DNA from 3 places in the Bradyrhizobium sp. 44 genome. Region 1 is predicted to be linked to each of the others. Evidence: predicted binding sites of a transcription regulator. Region 1 holds the regulator's gene; each other region holds the start of a gene.
What was found. Region 1 encodes PhoB, which activates phosphate uptake and scavenging genes when phosphate is short. Its sites were predicted from a motif close to TGTCATNNANCTGTCAT; they were not measured.
Positions count from the first base shown of each region.

Region 2: IVB41_RS13090 (YdcH family protein) is a predicted target of PhoB. The motif match lies at 3,184-3,200, and genes of this name have one in related genera.
Region 3: phnF (phosphonate metabolism transcriptional regulator PhnF) is a predicted target of PhoB. The motif match lies at 1,175-1,191, and genes of this name have one in related genera.

Region 1 covers NZ_JADPIY010000008.1:409,471-414,009, forward strand. Annotated here, with positions in the region: gene pstA (phosphate ABC transporter permease PstA) at 1-194, shown strand, start outside; gene pstB (phosphate ABC transporter ATP-binding protein PstB) at 191-1,012, shown strand; gene phoU (phosphate signaling complex protein PhoU) at 1,023-1,739, shown strand; gene phoB (phosphate regulon transcriptional regulator PhoB) at 1,763-2,470, shown strand; gene IVB41_RS03895 (GcrA family cell cycle regulator) at 2,709-3,221, opposite strand; gene IVB41_RS03900 (aspartate aminotransferase family protein) at 3,677-4,539, shown strand, end outside.
Region 2 covers NZ_JADPIY010000014.1:462,804-467,342, forward strand. Annotated here, with positions in the region: gene IVB41_RS13080 (EAL domain-containing protein) at 1-1,446, opposite strand, end outside; gene IVB41_RS13085 (NAD(P)/FAD-dependent oxidoreductase) at 1,649-2,752, shown strand; gene IVB41_RS13090 (YdcH family protein) at 2,920-3,099, opposite strand; gene IVB41_RS13095 (YdcH family protein) at 3,427-3,633, shown strand; gene IVB41_RS13100 (hypothetical protein) at 3,751-3,957, shown strand; gene IVB41_RS13105 (hypothetical protein) at 3,980-4,231, shown strand; gene IVB41_RS13110 (GGDEF domain-containing protein) at 4,232-4,539, opposite strand, start outside.
Region 3 covers NZ_JADPIY010000008.1:585,249-589,787, forward strand. Annotated here, with positions in the region: gene phnE (phosphonate ABC transporter, permease protein PhnE) at 1-313, shown strand, start outside; gene phnF (phosphonate metabolism transcriptional regulator PhnF) at 413-1,141, opposite strand; gene phnG (phosphonate C-P lyase system protein PhnG) at 1,260-1,724, shown strand; gene phnH (phosphonate C-P lyase system protein PhnH) at 1,729-2,337, shown strand; gene IVB41_RS04740 (carbon-phosphorus lyase complex subunit PhnI) at 2,340-3,443, shown strand; gene IVB41_RS04745 (alpha-D-ribose 1-methylphosphonate 5-phosphate C-P-lyase PhnJ) at 3,440-4,336, shown strand; gene phnK (phosphonate C-P lyase system protein PhnK) at 4,329-4,539, shown strand, end outside.

The DNA.
Region 1 (4,539 bases):
TGTCGAACCAGTTCTTCAGCCTCGGCCTAAACAAAACGATGGCGAACCTGCCGGTGACCATCAACAACTTCGTGCAGAGCCCCTATGCCTATTGGAAGCAGCTGGCCTGGAGCGGCGCGCTGCTCATCACCCTGACCGTTCTTGCCCTTAATATTTTCGCGCGCATCCTTGGCGCCGAGAGGACCGCAAAATGAGTGATCTTTCCGTATCGATGAGCGCGTCAGGTGGACTGCCGCACGCGGCAGTGCTGCCGGAGGCGCCCCCCAAGGTGACCGTGCGCAACCTGAACTTCTATTACGGCGAGCACCATGCGCTGAAGAACATCAACCTGACGCTCGGCGCCAACCGTGTCACGGCGTTCATCGGTCCGTCAGGCTGCGGCAAGTCGACCCTGCTGCGCATCTTCAACCGGATGTACGACCTCTATCCCGGTCAGCGCGCCACCGGTCAGCTCATGCTCGACCAGACCAACATCCTCGACGGCAAGCTGGACCTCAATCTGCTGCGCGCCCGCGTCGGCATGGTATTCCAGAAGCCCACGCCGTTCCCGATGACGATCTACGAGAACATCGCGTTCGGCATCCGTCTCTATGAGAAGATCTCGAAGTCCGAGATGGACGGCCGCGTCGAGAAGGCGCTGCGCGGCGGCGCGCTGTGGAACGAGGTCAAGGACAAGCTCAACGCCTCCGGCCTGTCGCTCTCCGGCGGCCAGCAGCAGCGTCTCTGCATCGCCCGCACCGTCGCGGTGCGGCCCGAGGTGATCCTGTTCGACGAACCCTGTTCGGCGCTCGACCCGATCTCGACCGCCAAGGTCGAGGAGCTGATCCAGGAGCTGTCCGAGGATTACACGATCGCGATCGTCACCCACAACATGCAGCAGGCGGCGCGCGTCTCCGACAAGACCGCCTTCATGTATCTCGGCGAGTTGATCGAGTTCGACGACACCAGCAAGATCTTCACGTCGCCGTCCGACCGGCGCACGCAGGATTACATCACCGGCCGGTTCGGCTAGGAGACGCGACATGGGTTCTGAACATACCGCAAAGGCCTTCGACACCGACCTCCAGGAACTCACACGCCTGGTCGCAGAGATGGGCGGCATCGCCGAGCGCATGATCGTCGAGTCCGTCGACGCATTGATCCGCCGCGACGTCCCGCTCGGCCAGCGCGTCGTCGCCATCGACACTGAACTCGACGCGCTGCAGAAGCGCATCGAGGAACGCGCGGTGCTCACCATCGCCCGGCGCCAGCCAATGGCGGTCGATCTGCGCGAGATCGTCGGCGCCATGCGCGTCGCGACCGATCTCGAGCGCATCGGCGACCTCGCCAAGAACATGGGCAAGCGCGTTGCGGCGCTGGAGACGGACTTCCATCCGCTCAAGCTGTTCCGCGGCCTCGAGCACATGACCGACCTCGTGCAGCAGCAAGTCAAGTCGGTGCTGGACGCTTATGCCGCGCATGATTTGCCGGCGGCGATGGCGGTGTGGAAGGGTGACGAGGAAGTCGACGCCATCTGCACCTCGCTGTTCCGCGAGCTCCTCACCTACATGATGGAGGATCCGCGCAACATCTCGTTCTGTATTCACCTGATGTTCTGCGCCAAGAATATCGAGCGGATCGGCGACCACGCCACCAACATCGCCGAGACCGTGTTCTACATGATTGAGGGCCAGGCGATCACCGACAAGCGGCCGAAGGGCGACATGACGACCTTCGCCAACACGGTACCGAACACCTGAAGACTTAAGGGAGCGACGACCCGATGGGCGCACGCATTATGGTGGTTGAGGACGAGGAAGCCCTGACCGAGCTTCTCCGCTACAACCTCGAAGGCGACGGCTATGACGTCGAGACGGTGATGCGCGGCGACGACGCCGACACCCGCCTCAAGGAGCACATCCCCGATCTGATCGTGCTCGACTGGATGCTGCCGGGCCTGTCAGGCATCGAGTTGTGCCGGCGGCTTCGCACCCGTCCCGAGACCAAGCAGCTCCCGATCATCATGCTCACCGCGCGCGGCGAGGAGAGCGAGCGGGTGCGGGGTCTTGCGACCGGCGCCGACGATTACATCGTCAAGCCATTCTCGGTGCCGGAGCTGCTGGCGCGCGTGAAAGGCCTGCTGCGGCGCGCAAGCCCGGAGCGGCTCGCCACCGTCCTTGCTTTTGGCGACATCGAGCTCGACCGCGACAAGCGCCGCGTGGCGCGCTCGGGCCGGCCGATCGATCTCGGTCCGACCGAATATCGCCTGCTGGAGTTCTTCCTGGAGCATCCGGGACGGGTGTTCTCGCGCGAGCAACTGCTCGACAGCGTCTGGGGCCGCGACATCTATATCGACGAGCGTACCGTCGACGTGCATATCGGCCGCCTGCGCAAGCTGCTCAATCTCGGCCGCGAGCAGGACCCGATCCGCACCGTCCGCGGCGCCGGTTACGCGCTGGATGATCGGTTTGCCAAGGCGGAGCAGGTATAGGGTTGCAGCCTTGTTTGTTGGCAAGCTGTCCCGAATTCTTCGACGTCGTCCCGGACAAGCGAGCGCTGATCCGGGACCCATAACCACCGAACGTGGTTTGGCGAAGACTCGGAGCGACCCCTTTCGCACGGCAACTGCGCGCTCGGAGTATGGGTCCCGGCCCCCCGCGCGCAATTGCGCACTAGGCCGGGACGAGACTGAAATCGTTGAGCCGTCTTCGCGCGACGACTTGCCGTAATTACCGCGGCCCCGGCTTCACCGGTGCACGCCGCCGATCCGACGCCGGCTGGTACGCGACGCGCGAGTGCTGGGCGCAATAGGGCAGGCCGGACAGCGCCCGTCCACCGCAGAAGAAGAAGTCCGGGCTTGAGGGATCGCCGACCGGCCAGTGGCAGGTCGCCTCGTTCAATTCCAGCAGCGACAGCCGCTGGCTCATCGGCACCACGTTGTCGTAGGTGACCGGATCCGGCTCAGCCTCGACCTCGAAGGCCTGCGCCAGCGCGGTGTTGCCGCGCGAGATCGGGCGGCTCACCCGCATCATGTGCTGCGCGGGGCGCGCCTTGCGCGGCCGGGGCGCTGCCGACGAAGGGCTCTTGGCGCGGCCCGAGAGGCCGAGCCTGTGCACTTTGCCGATCACGGCATTGCGGGTCACATTGCCGAGCTCCGCCGCGATCTGGCTGGCCGAAAGTCCGGCCTCCCAGAGCTTTTTCAGCTGCTCGACGCGATCATCGGACCAGGTCAAAACCGTCATTGCACCCTTTCCCTCGCTGCGCGCCAGCCATCCTGGGGCCTCGCAGCGAATGCCTAAGCCTTCAAAAACCCGTGCCGCCAGAATCCCTTAAGGCTCGCCGGGCGCGTCTTGAACGCCCGAACGTTTACGCCGGTACATAAGGACTTAAAGATCAGAACCACTGCACGAGATGTCGTATCTGACAATCCAAACGCTACAATATGGCGTGACTCCCGCGCAAGAGTCCGCCGACTCGCTTCCACATGTTCCGTGACTAAATCCCGCAAAATCGGCACCGCAAGACTACGGATTCAGCGTTTCGCGAGGCTTTCCGGGCGGCATTGACACCCGTTTCACCAGGCCTAAGATAGTCGCGCGTGCCGCCCTCAAGAGGCGGCACGTTTCGTTTTCCGGGCCGGTCGATGGTGCGTTGCGCAATGCACGCTCACACCGTCCGCAACATTCAAGTGACCGTCATGACTAACAGCGCAGCGCCGCATTTGCTCCCCGTTTTCGCCAGGTCCGACCTCGGTTTCGAGCGTGGCGAAGGCTGCTGGCTGATCGCGACCAATGGCGAGCGCTATCTGGACTTCACCTCCGGCGTTGCGGTGAATGCGCTCGGCCATGCCCATCCGGCGCTGGTCGCGGCGTTGCAGGAGCAGGCCACGAAGCTCTGGCACATGTCGAACCTGTTCCAGAGCCCGGACGGCGAAAAGCTCGCCGCGCGCCTGTGCAATGAAAGTTTCGCGGAGTTCGTGTTCTTCTGCAATTCCGGCGCCGAAGCGCTGGAATGCGTGATCAAGGTCGTGCGCCGTTATCACGCCGCGAAGGGCCATCCCGACCGCTATCGCATGATCACCTTCGAAGGCGCCTTCCATGGCCGCACGCTGGCGACACTTGCCGCGACGGGTTCGGCAAAATATCTCGAAGGTTTCGGCCCCCCGATGGAGGGCTTCGACCAAGTTGCGCATGGCGATCTCGACGCGGTGAAAAAGGCGATCGGTCCGCAGACCGCCGGAATCCTGATCGAGCCGATCCAGGGCGAGGGCGGTGTGCGTTCGGCAACGCCCGCCTTCCTGAGGGCGTTGCGCCAGCTCTGCGACGAGAAGGGTCTGTTGCTCGCCTTCGACGAGGTGCAAACCGGCATGGGCCGCACCGGCGATCTGTTCGCGTACCGCCGCCTTGGCGTCGAACCCGACGTGATGTCGCTGGCCAAGGCGCTCGGCGGCGGCTTCCCGATCGGCGCCTGCCTTGCGACCGCGGAAGCGGCATCCGGCATGACGCCGGGCTCGCACGGCTCGACCTTCGGCGGCAATCCGCTCGCGATCTCGGCTGCGAA
Region 2 (4,539 bases), on a different contig from region 1:
CTGGGTCAACGCCTGCAGGAAAGCGGCACGGTTCGGCAAATCGGTGAGGCCGTCGTGGTAGGCCATGTGCGCCATGCGCGACTCGGTCTGCCGGCGATCGGTGACGTCCTCGTGGGTCTTGATCAGATATTGCGGCTCGCCGGTGTCGCCCAGCACGGTGGCGCGGCGGGTGAGGAACAGCCGCAGCCCGTCCTTGGTGGAGATCGGGTGCTCTTCGGTGATCATCCCACGCTTCTTGATCGCGGCTTCGTCGCGCGCGATGATCAGCTTGGCTTCCTTGGGATTGAAGATGTCGGACGCGGTCAGGCCAGTGGCTTCCTCGCGCCTGCGGTTGAGGATCGTCTCCGCGCTGCGGTTGGCGAGCAGGTAGCGGCCGTCCTTGACCTGCTCGACGATCAGGGCCACCGGGATGTTGTCGACCACGAGCTCCAGGAACTTCTTCGTGCTCTCCAGCTCCTTCGACAGCGAGCGGCGATCGGTGATGTCCTCGAACACGAGCATCAGGAATTCGGGCTTGTTGCTCTCGTTGCGGACCACGATCCGGATCGAGGCAACCATGCGCCGCTCACCGGCGCGGTCGACCTCGAATTCGTTGCGAAACTGGCCGTCCGGCGAATCGAGTGCCGCCCGGTCGGTCGCCTCGATGCTGTCCGCCGAGATGGGCGCAAACAGCTCGCGGGCGTTCTTGCCGACGGCATGATCGCGTGAGAAACCCCAGAAGCGCTCATAGGCGCTATTGGCGAAAATGTAGCGACCATCCTCGATGTTCTTCGCCGCCACGCAGGCCGGTACGTGGTCCAGCAATGTTTCCAGGAACTGCTTGGTGGAGGCGAGCTGCCGGGACAGCCTGCGCTGCTCGCTGACGTCCAGATGGGTCGCCACCGAGCCGCCGTTGGGCAGCACGAAATACTTCACCAGGATGGCCCGCCCGTCCGGCAGTTCGGTTATCAGGCCGTTCGGGCTTGCCGCCTTCTCATAGAACTCGTCGTCGGAAGCGCCGCCGAGCACACCACGCTGGCGCCGCAGCTCAAGGATGTCGTGGCCGGTCATTCCGGCCCAGATGTCCGACCGCATCAAGCCGTAGATATCGAGATAGCGGTCGTTGCAGAAGATGATGCGCCGCTGCGCATCCGTCATCACCACGCCCTGGTTGAGGTTGTTCATGGCGGAGGAGACAAAGGCATTGCGCCGCAGCTGCAAACGCCTAGTCCGGCGCAGTGAGGAATGGATCCATAGCGCGATCGCGGCGAAGAACGAACAGATCACAATTCCCGCGATCAGGGCTTCCCAGATCACGTTGGGATCGAGGTGGCCGAGGTAGCTCGGAGGGCTGAAGCTGTCGGAGAGGGCAAAGGCGCGCGCAGGCGCGACCGCTGCGGCCAGGCACACGACGGCCTGCATCGCAATCGGAAGCGCGCTGCCCGCGTGCCAGTTCTTCTCAGCCATCAGCCACCCGCGATTTCAACGTCGGATTGTCTGGTCTGGCGGGTTTGGATCGGGTAAACGCCTGTACGAGCAACGGAAAAATGTGGCATCAAATACGGCAATTGCCCTGACATGATAAATGCTTCCTTAACGGAAAACGCCCCCGCGCCGCCGTTCCCAGGCGTGAGGCCTTCGTCGCTTCGAGCGGACGTCCTGCACAACCATGGATAGGGTGGACTGCGTCGTCATCGGAGCCGGCGTGATCGGGCTCGCGGTGGCTCGAAAGCTGGCGCAAGCCGGGCGCGAGGTGATCGTGCTCGAGCAAGCCGAGGCCATCGGCACCATCACCTCCTCGCGCAACAGCGAGGTGATCCATGCCGGCATCTACTACCGCGCCGGAAGCTGGATGGCGCGCATGTGCGTCGACGGCAAGCACGCGCTCTATCGTTACTGTTCCGAGCGCGGCATCCCGCACAGGAATTGCGGCAAGCTGATCGTCGCGACCAATCCGAAAGAGACCGAGAAGCTGCAATCGATCAAGGCGCATGCCGAGGCCAACGGCGTGCTCGACATGCAGTTGCTCACCGGCGATGCGGCACGTGCGCTGGAGCCGGCGCTCGCCTGCGACGCCGCGCTGCTGTCGCCGTCGACCGGCATCATCGACAGCCACGCCTACATGCTCTCGCTGCGCGGCGAAGCCGAGGACGCGGGCGCGGCCTTCGCGTTCCACACCCCGCTGATCCGTGCCAAGGCGACCGCCGGCGTGATCGAGATCGAGGCGGGCGGCGAAGCGCCGATGACGCTGCAATGCAGCCTCCTCGTCAACGCCGCCGGGCTCTCGGCGACCACCGTGGCGCGCAACATCGAGGGCATGCCGCTGGAACGGATCCCGACGGCCTACCTCGCCAAGGGAAACTACTTCAGCTGCAATGCCAGGACACCGTTCTCGCGCCTGATCTATCCGGTACCCGAGCCCGGCGGGCTAGGGGTGCATCTGACGCTGGACATGGCAGGGCAGGCACGTTTCGGCCCCGACGTCGAGTGGATCGAGACGATCGACTATGAGGTCGACCCGGCACGCGCCGAGCGCTTCTACCCGGCGATCCGCAGATACTGGCCGACGTTGCCTGACGGCGCGCTCATGCCGAGCTATTCGGGCATCCGCCCGAAGATCGTGCCGCCGGCGGTGGCCACGCAGGATTTCTTGATGCAGGGCCCGCGCGATCACGGCGTCGAAGGCCTGATCAATCTGTTCGGCATCGAGTCGCCCGGATTGACGTCATCGCTCGCGATCGCGGATCACGTTGCCGAGCTCGCAAACTTCTAGTGGTTTAAAGCGAAGGGGATTCCGGTTGCGCGTAAAGAAGCGCGTCCAGACAAGAAGCTAGAGCCGCGCAAATCCTTGCACGCTGCGCGCCTTGCAGCAGGGATGAGCGCAAAGGCTCCCATCCCTGCCTGAAAGGGTGCGATCAACTCTACGCTGTTACGGGGTTACTAGTGGAGCGTGTCGCCGTGCCTGAGACGCTCGATCTGGTCCTTGACCATCAACTTCCGGCGCTTCAACTCAACAATTTGCAGGTCGTCTGTTGAAAGGTGCACGAGAGCTTCGTGCAATTCGTTTTCGAGAGTTTTGTGCTTCCGTTCCAATTCAACCAGATGTGCCTGAATTGTCATTCGAAACCTCCTCGGTAGGGGTGAACCTTGGATTCGACCGGACGACGAAGTGTACATCACCGATTCGTTCTGTCGATGGGTATCCGTCGTCGCACTGTCATTTTTGAAAATTCATATGTAACGAAGCGTGAGTAAGGGAACCACGCGGGAAAAATCCGTGATATCAATGCGCTTGCGCAACGTCGGAGCGACCGCAGAAATATCTCGCGGGAGATCGACGCGGGACAGCCCGAGATCGCTTGCGATCACGGCGCGCAAGGACGATAGTTTCCACAGGGCATCCACAGCCTTAATCTCACGCCTATCGGTTTTTCGGCCACCGCAGACATGACCAATGAAGATGCGCGCGAACTCGAATCCGAGCTCGCCCGGTTGCACCAGGAACACCGAGATCTTGATGCGGCGATCGATGCACTGCATCAATCGCCCGCCCCCGACCTGTTGCGGTTACAGCGGTTGAAGAAACGCAAGCTGTTGTTGCGTGACCGTATCGCGTTCATCGAAGACCAGATCACGCCCGATATCATCGCCTGATCCACAGGAGGACAGCTCACGGCGACCCGCCGCATGTGAATCCGCTTGACTCAAAAGGAACAAAATAAGAACATTTGGACACCAACGCCCCCGGAAAACCGTCCAAGGAAAACGCAGATGTCGGCAGCCGCCCTTCTCGACAACGGCCATTATGAACAAGCCTGTGATCAGGCGATCGCGATGTGCGACGGCAATCTGCGCAGCACCATCAAGGCGCTGATCATGGCCAATGAATATCTGGAGGCCGAGCTGGAGGAATTGCAGGCGGCGGTTTCCGCAGGCTGCATTCCGGAGACCTCGCGCAGCAAGAGCAGCGCCGCCTGAGTGTCAGCTATCGGAGCCGACCATGTCCGATGTCACCTATTACGTTGCATTACCTTTCCTGACCGACGAGGACGGCTCGCCGGTCGCAGGTGCGGCCGAGGAATGCCAGAGCGCGGCGGCCGCGCTACGGCGCGCCGAGATCATGTCGCACGGCGCCGGCCACACCGGCGCGGTCGCGTTCAGCCGCAGCGGCGATCCCATGACCGGCGAATTCGGCGACGCCAAACTGCTCCGCAGCTTCGGCAACGTACCGAAAGACCTCGGCACACTTTAACTAGCTGCTGACGAGCCTGATGCGCGGCTCGTGCCGCCGGTGCGCCTTGCGCACATACATGGCGGCATCGGCCTCCTCCAGGGCCCGCGTGGAGTCGGACTGCACTCCAAGCAGGGCGACGCCGGCGGAAGCGCCCGCGCTCACGTGCTGGCCGCGAAAGACAAAGGACAATTCGTCGACGGCCTGCTCGAAAGCCGCGGCCTTCGCCTTGGCGTCGGTCTCGCTGAGATTCCAGAGCAGCAGCGCGAACTCGTCGCCGCCGAGGCGGCCCACCAAGTCCGAGGCGCGGATCTGCCGCGTCAGCGTGG
Region 3 (4,539 bases), 180 kb from region 1:
GAAGCAGGTCGAGGGCATCCGCGCCTCCGGCGGCAGTGCGCTGCACGAGATCCGCTTCGGTCTGCTGCCGCAGGTCCTGCCCGTGATCGCCGGCCAGGTGCTCTATTTCATCGAGTCGAACACGCGTTCGGCTACCATCATCGGCATCGTCGGTGCCGGCGGTATCGGCCTCCAGCTCGCCGAGCAGATCCGCGTGCTGGAATGGCAGAAGGTGTCGTTCCTGATCCTGATGATCCTGGTCGCGGTCGCCGCGATCGATTTCGTCTCGGGAAAACTGCGCTTCGCGATTATTGGGCGAAGGGCGGTGGCCTGATCACCGATTTCGTAGGGTGGGTAAAGCGCAGCGTGCCCACCAGTTCAATCGCAGCACTGGATGGATGGTGGGCACGGCGCAAGTGCGCCTTTGCCCACCCTACGACTCCACCAGAAATTCCACCCGCTCCGCCGCAAAGCGCGAATGCTTGGTGACCAGCGGCTTGCCGTCGAGATCGTGATCGGTGGCGTCGACCACCAGGATCGGCCGTCCCAGCGCCAGATCGAGCCGTGCGGCGTCGGTTGCGTCAACGATGCCGGCGGTGATCCGGGTCGCGCCGCGGCGATAGTCGCGGACGCCGTAATGCTCGAGCAATTTCGTCATCGAGCGGGTCGCGGCAAAGACGTCGCCCGCACCCGGAAACAGCTGCGCCGACAGCCACGTCGTGGAGACGCAGATCGGCGTGCGGTCGGCGAGGCGCATCGCCTCGATCCGCACCAGCGGTGCACCGGTCTTGAGGCCGAGTTCCCGCGCGAGTTCGCGGGTCGCGACATCATCGGACGCCTCGATCAACCGGCCATGCGGTTCGCGGCCGTCCGCGCCGACGATCTCGGAGAAACGGGTCCGCGAGCGCAGCGGATAGGCGAGCTTCTGCGCCTCGACGTAGGTTCCGCTGCCGCGTTCGGCCCGCACGATGCCGCGCTCCGCAAGCGCGGCCAGCGCGCGCCGCACGGTGTGGCGGTTGACGCGATAGGTTTCGGCGATCTCCACCTCGCCCGGCAGCTTGTCGCCGGCCGCAAAGCGGCCGTCGGCGATGCCGCGCTCGATGCCGTCGGCAACGAGGCGCCACAATGCGACGCCGGAGGAAGCTGTGTCCTGCATGCTCATGTGGCCGGGAAGCTACTCCAGAAATCACGCCCTTGTCACCAAACAGTCATGGCGCTCCGCTATCAAGTTGTCTAGTATCATAGACAACTTGGATTCGGCAAGTTCTGCAGAAAAGTCGGTGGATGTGGTGACCCAGCACAACAATCAGCAAGCCCAGCGCAAGGCCGCAATGGCCGTGCTGGCGCACGCGGAGGCGGGCGAGATCGCCGCTCGCCTCCGCGCTCTCGCTTTGCCGGCGCATCAGGATCTGCGCGCGCCGGAAAACGGCCTCGTCATGCTGCGCGGCCGGGTCGGCGGCGACGGCGCGCCGTTCAACCTCGGCGAAGCCACCGTGTCGCGCGCCGCGGTGCGGCTTGCGAGCGGCGAGGTCGGCTTCGGTTACACGCTCGGTCGCGACGGCGAGAAGGCGCGGCTGATCGCGCTGTGCGATGCGCTGGTGCAGTCCAGCGATTTCGGCGGCGCGGTGGAGCGGGACATTATCGCGCCGTTGCGTGAGCAGCTGATGGCCAAGCGCAAACAGGTGGCGGCCGAGACCGCCGCGACGAAGGTTGATTTCTACACCATGGTGCGCGGTGAGGGGTGAGATCATGACCACGATTGCGGAACTGCCGCCGGGGTTCGCCGACAAGGTGCTGTCGGCGCAATCGACCTTTCGCTCGGTCATGGACGCGATGGCGCGGCCGGGATCGGTCCAGCGCATCGTGCCGACATCAGGAGCGCCTCAAACGATGATGCGCGGCACGGCCGCGATCGCGCTGACGCTGTTCGACCACGACACGCCGCTCTGGCTCGATGCGCGCATGTCGGAAAGCACCGACGTGACAAAATGGCTGAAGTTCCACACCGGCGCACCGGTGGTGCAGGATCCCTCGATCGCCAGCTTCGCGCTGATCGGCGACGGCGGAGTGCTGTCTTCGCTCGAGCGCTTCGCGCTCGGCACTAGCGAATATCCGGATCGCTCGACCACATTGATCTTCCAGGTCGATAGCCTTGACACCGGACGCAGCTTCGAGCTGCGCGGTCCCGGCATCGACGGCGTCGCCACGCTCCAGGCGTCGATCAAGCCGTTCGACCTGTTCGAGCGTCTGCGCGTCAACGAAACGCTGTTTCCGCGCGGCATCGATGTGGTGCTGGTCGCCGACGATGCCGTGGTTGCGATCCCGCGCACCACGCGCGTCGTGAATAAGGGAAGCTAAGCATGTATGTCGCAGTCAAAGGCGGCGAACGCGCCATCGAGAACGCCCATCGCCTGCTCGCCAGTGCGCGACGCGGCGATCAAAGCGTGCCGGAAATCACGCTCGACCAGATCTCGGAGCAGCTTGGTCTCGCCGTGGACCGCGTCATGAGCGAAGGCTCGCTCTATGACCGCGAGCTCGCGGCGCTCGCCATCAAGCAGGCGCGCGGCGATCTGATCGAGGCGATCTTCCTGGTCCGTGCCTTCCGCGCCACGCTGCCGCGCTTCGGCGCCAGCGAGCCGGTCGAGACCGGCGCGATGCGGGTGCAGCGGCGGGTGTCCTCGACCTTCAAGGACATTCCCGGCGGCCAGATTCTCGGGCCGACCTTCGACTATACCCACCGTCTGCTCGATCCCTCGCTCGCCGAAGGCTTCGTGCCGGAAGCGCCGGCGACGGCCGAAGCATCGACAGTGCCCACCCCGCGGGTGACGGATATCCTCGGCCGCGACGGGCTGATCGAATCCTCGCCGCAGGCGGAAGAGGGCGCCAGCGTCGGCGACCTCACCCGCGAGCCGCTGAACTTTCCGGCGGATCGTGACCTGCGCCTGCAAAATCTCGCGCGTGGCGACGAAGGGTTCTTGCTGGCGATGGGCTATTCCACCCAGCGCGGCTACGGCCGCAACCATCCCTTCGCCGGCGAGATTCGCTTCGGCGAGGTCGATGTCGAATTTTCGGCGGAAGACGCCGGCTTCGCCGTTCCGCTCGGCTCGATCGAGCTCACCGAGTGTCAGATGGTCAACCAGTTCAAGGGCTCCGCGACCGAAGCGCCGTGCTTCACCCGCGGTTATGGCCTCGCCTTCGGCCAGAGCGAACGCAAGACCATGTCGATGGCGCTGGTCGACCGCGCGTTGCGTGCGCGCGAGCTTGGCGAAGAGGCACTCGCCCCTGCGCAAGACGAAGAATTCGTGATGTCGCATTCGGACAACGTCCAGGCGACCGGCTTCGTCGAGCATCTGAAGCTGCCGCATTATGTCGACTTCCAGTCCGAGCTCGGCCTGTTGCGCAAGCTGCGCAAGGAATTCACTGAAGCCAATGCGCCCGACGCCATGAAGGAGGCCGCGGAATGAACGCGCCCGCCTACAATTTCGCCTATCTCGACGAACAGACCAAACGGATGATCCGCCGCGCAATCCTCAAGGCGATCGCGATCCCCGGCTATCAGGTGCCGTTCGCCAGCCGTGAAATGCCGATGCCCTACGGCTGGGGCACCGGCGGCGTCCAGGTCACCGCGGCGATCCTCGGGCCCGAGGACGTGCTGAAGGTGATCGACCAGGGCTCCGACGACACCACCAACGCGATCTCGATCCGCAAATTCTTCGCCAAGACCGCCGGCGTCGCCACGACGACCGCGACTGAAGATGCGACCGTGATCCAGACCCGTCACCGCATCCCGGAGACGGCGCTGCACGCAAATCAGGTGCTGGTCTATCAGGTGCCGATCCCGGAGCCGCTGCGTTTCCTCGAGCCGCGGGAGACCGAGACGCGGCGCATGCATGCGCTCGCCGAATACGGCCTGATGCATGTCAAGCTCTATGAGGACATCGCCCGCTTCGGCCATATCGCGACGGCTTACGCCTATCCGGTGAAGGTCAATGCGCGCTATGTGATGGACCCGTCGCCGACGCCGAAATTCGACAATCCCAAGATGGACAATTGCCCGGCGCTGCAACTGTTCGGCGCCGGCCGCGAGAAACGCATCTATGCGATCCCGCCCTATACGCAAGTCGTGTCGCTCGACTTCGAGGACCATCCCTTCGAGCCGTATCGCTTCAACGCGCCTTGCGCGCTATGCGCCGCGGAAAATTCCTATCTCGACGAGATCGTCACCGACGACAAGGGCGGTCGCATGTTCGTCTGCTCCGACACCGATTATTGCGAGGGCCGCCAGGCCGCCGGCCATCACGGCAGCCTCAGCGCCGCGCCGTACAAGGACAAGGCGCAGGAGGCATCGAATGGCTGATCAAGACATGCTCGAGAACGACGAGCCGCTGCTGGTCGCAAAATCCCTCAGCAAGTCCTATGGCCGCATCGCGGCATGCCGCGACGTGTCCTTTGCGCTCTATCCCGGCGAAGTGCTGGCCATCGTCGGCGAATCCGGCTCGGGCAAATCGACGCTGCTGCAGCTCCTGTCCGGTCAGCTCGCGGCCAGCGGTGGGCACGTCT